DNA from 2 places in the Ruthenibacterium sp. genome. Region 2 is predicted to be linked to the other one. Evidence: a T-box and tRNA genes for the amino acid it is inferred to sense, from the RefSeq annotation. Region 2 holds a T-box; the other holds one or more tRNA genes.

Region 1 (2,453 bases), on a different contig from region 2:
GCTGCTCACGCGTTTTGCCATGCGCTCAGCCTCCACCATGTCGGAGAGCGTTTCCTTTACCTGTGCCGCGTCCTTCACCCAGGCGATATCGAACTCCGGCGTGGACTTATCCGCCGAGCAACAATGGATGGTGCCAAGGCCGAACATACGCTCCCACAGCGAGCGGCGCAGCGTCACGTCCATAATGCGGTACAGGCGCACCTCATCCTCCTGCGTGTTCAGCATGCCGGTGTGGATGAGCAGCTTTTCTTTTGTCAGCGTATATTTCGTAAAAGTCCATGGCAGGCCGAATGCGATGCGTTTTCGGTCGCTCCAAACGATGCCGCCGTTGTCTGCGTTTTCCATAGCCAAAGCCCCCTTTTGGTGTTATTGTACCAAGCCGGTGCGGCAAAATCAACCAAAGCAGAAAATTTGTGTCGGACATTTTGTCTGCCGCCCAAGGAAACAGCGCGTTTCAATTGGTGTTTTCCGGAACCAGCTTCCCAAAGAGACTGGCGGACAGCCCGCTCTTTGGTTTTTATGAGAGCTTCAGGGACAGCGAATAATTGCAGGGGATCATTCTTTAAAGGTTTTTTCTACCAGCCCGGCGTATTCTGCGTAAGCACAATGATTCTTCAGTTCTGTGAGGCATTCGGCAATGCGTTTGTAATATCAGTAGTGTTCCTGTTTATCTTTTTGGTTGAATCTTTGCCATAACCGCTCTCCGTAAACAAGCTGATCCCGGTAAAGGGAACGGATATTGGAAAGCTTATCGCCGAGCGTTAACATTTTTACTTCTATGGAAGCGTCCCTCAAGTGATCTATTGTTTCCTGCTTACGGATTTTCCAGGTCGATCCGGCAGGCAGATCTTCTCGTTTGTTTTCGCTTTCTGCAGCGACCAAAGCGGCGATCCTTTCCCCAAAGGCTTCTTGAATGCATTCTGTTGTGGCGGCGGTATCCTCCACGACGTCGTGCAGAACAGCGGTTGCTATGACTTCTTCATCCGTTGTCAGAGTGCCTACAATAGACGCAGCCTCCAAGGGATGAAGAATGTAGGGGACCTGCGTACCCTTTCTCACCTGGCCGTTATGAGCCTTTACTGCGTACACGATTGCTTTGTTTAATATTTCTCCCATGTTTATACCGCCTTTTTCCGGTGAGATGACAGCAAAAATAAAAAAGTTGCATTCCAAAAATGAAATGCAACTTTTTTGGTGGGAGAGGATGGATTCGAACCATCGAAGCGAAGACGCAACAGATTTACAGTCTGCCCCCATTGGCCACTCGGGAACTCTCCCATATTCAATAAATGGAGCTGGTGGACGGATTCGAACCCCCGACCTGCTGATTACAAATCAGCTGCTCTACCAGCTGAGCTACACCAGCGTGGAAATCGGCTTGCCAGCTTCATATCCTTTATATGCGCCCAAAAGAAGAATCATGGCGCTTAAATATAATATCAATTCCTCCGGCCTTTGTCAAGCCCCTTTTTTACCGGACGGAGAAAACTTTTACGGGAGCGCGGTACGCGCCTTTCCTCTTGCTTTTTTTGCCGCGCGGCTCTAAGATAAAAGAGGAAGAAAAGCGCCGCGCAGATGCGGCACGGCACACAACTGAACAGAGAAAGTGAGAGAACAGGAATGGGACCCTCTAAAGTATATTTTACAGACATGCGTGCGCTGCCGGGCACGAACCTGCAGCAGAAACTCAAGCGGCTGATCCTCAAAGCGGGCATCGGACAGATCGATTTTCAGGATAAATATGCCGCTATCAAAATCCATTTCGGCGAACCGGGCAACCTTTCTTACCTGCGGCCCAATTTTGCAAAGACCGTTGCGGACGCCGTGAAAGAGCTGGGCGGCCGCCCGTTTCTGACAGACTGCAACACGCTGTATGTGGGGCGCCGCAAAAATGCGCTGGACCATATCGAAGCGGCTTATGAAAACGGGTTTTCGCCATTTTCCACCGGCTGCCAGATCATTATTGCAGACGGCCTGAAGGGGACGGATGAGGTGGACGTGCCCGTGCGCGGCGGCGAATACATCCGGGAGGCCCATATCGGCCGCGCCGTGATGGATGCGGATATATTCATTTCGCTGTCCCACTTCAAAGGGCACGAGAGCACGGGCTTCGGCGGCGCCATCAAGAATATCGGCATGGGCTGCGGTTCGCGCGCAGGAAAGATGGACATGCATTGCGCGGGTAAGCCGGACGTGGACAAAAGCGTTTGCCGGGGCTGCGGCGTGTGCATGAAAAACTGCGCGCACGGAGCCATTGCTTTTGATGAAAACCGCAAAGCGGGCATCGACCACGGCAAATGTGTGGGCTGCGGCCGCTGCATCGGTGCATGCAATTTTGACGCCGTATACAACGGCAACGATTCCGCCAACGACGAGCTGAACTGCAAGATGGCCGAGTACGCCAAGGCTGTGGTGGACGGCCGCCCGGCTTTCCATATCAATATCGTCAACCA
Region 2 (2,453 bases):
CAGCTCATAGGCCAGCAGTTCCTTCGCCTTGTTCACGTCGGAGGCGTTGCCCATGTCAATCGCGTCGATCTCCTTGACGGGCACACCGGTGAGAAGCTTCAGGCAATTTTGCACCTCACAATCGTCTATGTTGCGCCAGTACTGGAAGAACTCGTACGGGCTTGTTTTTTCGGGGTCCAGCCAGACTGCTCCTTTTTCGGTCTTACCCATTTTTTTGCCTTCGCGCGTTGTCAAAAGCGTGAACGTCATGCCGTACACATCGCGGTTATCACATCGGCGGTTCAGCTCCACGCCGCCGATGATATTGCTCCACTGGTCATTTCCGCCGAACTGCATTTTGCAGCCGTACTCCCGCGCCAAGTGCAGAAAATCATAGCTCTGCATCAGCATATAGTTGAATTCCAGGAACGTGATGCCTTTTTCCATACGTGTTTTGACGCACTCGGCGGTGAGCATCTTGTTGACAGAGAAATGCACGCCGATCTCCCGCAGAAAATCCACATAGTTCAGGCCGAGAAGCCAGTCGGCATTGTTCGCCATGATGGCCTTGCCCTCGGAAAAATCGATGAATTTGCTCATCTGTTTTTTAAATTCGTCCGCGTTGTGCTGGATCTGTTCCTGGGTGAGCATTTTGCGCATGTCTGTTTTGCCTGTGGGGTCACCCACCATCGTGGTACCGCCGCCCAGCAGGACAATGGGGCGATGCCCCGCCTGCTGCATGTAGCGCATGATGATAAGCTGCATGAAATGGCCCACGTGCAGGCTGTCCGCCGTAGGGTCAAAGCCGGTATAGAAAGTGATTTTTTCTTTGCCCAACAGCTCTCGAATGGATGCTTCGTCGGTGGCCTGCGCGATAAGACCGCGCTCTTTGAAAAGATCGAATACGTTTTCCATGGAACTTCCTCCTGTGTTTTGCGGCAGAAGACATACAAAAAAGCCCTCTGCCAAAATAAATTTGGCAGAGGGCGGATATCCGCGGTACCACCTCTGTTCACCGGCTCCTCGCGGATGCCGGCCTCCGTGTGTCCAGTAACACACTGCGCTTTAACGGGCGCACCCGGCAAGGCCTACTGAATCACTTGTTCAGCCCGCTGCTCAGGGATGTATTCGCCATGCGCACCGCTCCCCTTTTCACCAAACAGAGGTTCTCTTTGCCGGCGCTTTCACAGGTACTCGTTCCCGTCGCTGCATTTATGGATTATAGTATAGCCAAAATACGCGCGGCTGTCAAGCCTTTGCCATCCGAAGCATTTCCCGGGCATTCGCCAGCGCCAGTTCCGTAATTTTATCGCCGGAAATCATGCGCGCCAGCTCCTGCACACGGCCCTCCCCGCTCAGTGCGTCTATTTCCGTATAAGTACGGTCTTCACTGACGTTTTTTCGGATGAGCAGGTGGTTATCTGCCTGCGCCGCGATCTGCGCAGTATGTGTGATGCAGATGACCTGTCTGCCCTGCGCCGTCTGCTTCAGCTTTTCACCGATGCGCCCTGCCGCCAGACCGGAGACCCCGGTGTCGATCTCATCGTAGATCACAGTGCCGATATCATCTTTATCCGCTAATGCGCTTTTGACAGCCAGCATGATGCGCGAAAGCTCGCCGCCGGATGCGATCTTTGCCAACGGCTTGGGCTCTTCGCCCGGGTTCGTAGAGATGTTGAATTCAACGGAGTCCTGTCCGCTGCCCGCCAGCGGGCCTTTTTTGTGTGACAGCGTGAAGCGGATGCCGGGCATGTTCAAAAAGCGCAGCGCGTCCGTGATCTGCGCGTTAAAGCGCTCAAAAGCCTCCAGCCGCGTCTGCGTCAGGGCGTCTGCCAGCGTTTTTGCTTTATCGTACAAAGCCGCCTGACGGTCGTACAATTCATCCAGCCTTTGCGCGCCTGTCTCAATACCGTCCAGTTCCGCCGTGGCCGCATCCAGATAAGCAAGGATATCCTGCACATCCCCACCGTATTTCTGCTTCATGCGATAGATAAGATCCAACCGTTCCTCCACAGCGTCCAGCGCCTGCGGGTCAAACTCGCAGCGCGCAAGGATATCGGCAATGTCGCTTGCCGCATCCCGGGCCGTATAATAAAGCCCGCTCATCTGCTCAGCCAACGGTGCAAAATCCTCAGAAAGACTGCTGATGCTCTCCAGTGCCGTGGCGGCACTGCCCAGCATTTCGCCCGCGCCGGGAGCATCCTCTGCACCGCTGAGCGCGGCGTAAGCAATGTTCAACTGTTCCGTTACGGTCTGGGCGTTGCGGATGAGTGTCCGGCGGTTCAGCAGCTCATCTTCCTCACCGGGCCGCAGCTCCGCAGCTCCGATCTCTTCAATTTGAAACCGAAGCGTCTCGATGCGGCGTTCCTTCTCCGTCTCGTCCATGGACAACGCGTCAATTTCCTTTTTGACGCGGCAAAGCTCTTTGTAGACCACATAATAAGCATCGTGCGCCGTCTCGTTCTGCGCAAAGG

Evidence for each region. A T-box is a leader RNA that pairs with one kind of tRNA and senses whether it is charged. The one in region 2 lies ahead of tyrS (tyrosine--tRNA ligase), so its partner is inferred to be a tRNA-Tyr.
Region 1: it encodes a tRNA-Tyr, which carries the amino acid that the T-box ahead of tyrS (tyrosine--tRNA ligase) is inferred to sense. The anticodon was not compared.

What each region holds. Positions count from the first base shown of each region.
Region 1 covers NZ_JAFOIN010000117.1:125,726-128,178, forward strand. The annotation lists gene IIY41_RS13840 (PH domain-containing protein) at 1-345, opposite strand, end outside; gene IIY41_RS13845 (HD domain-containing protein) at 652-1,116, opposite strand; tRNA gene IIY41_RS13850 (tRNA-Tyr) at 1,193-1,278, opposite strand; tRNA gene IIY41_RS13855 (tRNA-Thr) at 1,291-1,366, opposite strand; gene IIY41_RS13860 (DUF362 domain-containing protein) at 1,621-2,453, shown strand, end outside.
Region 2 covers NZ_JAFOIN010000092.1:30,581-33,033, forward strand. The annotation lists gene tyrS (tyrosine--tRNA ligase) at 1-894, opposite strand, end outside; T-box leader at 959-1,195, opposite strand; gene recN (DNA repair protein RecN) at 1,228-2,453, opposite strand, start outside.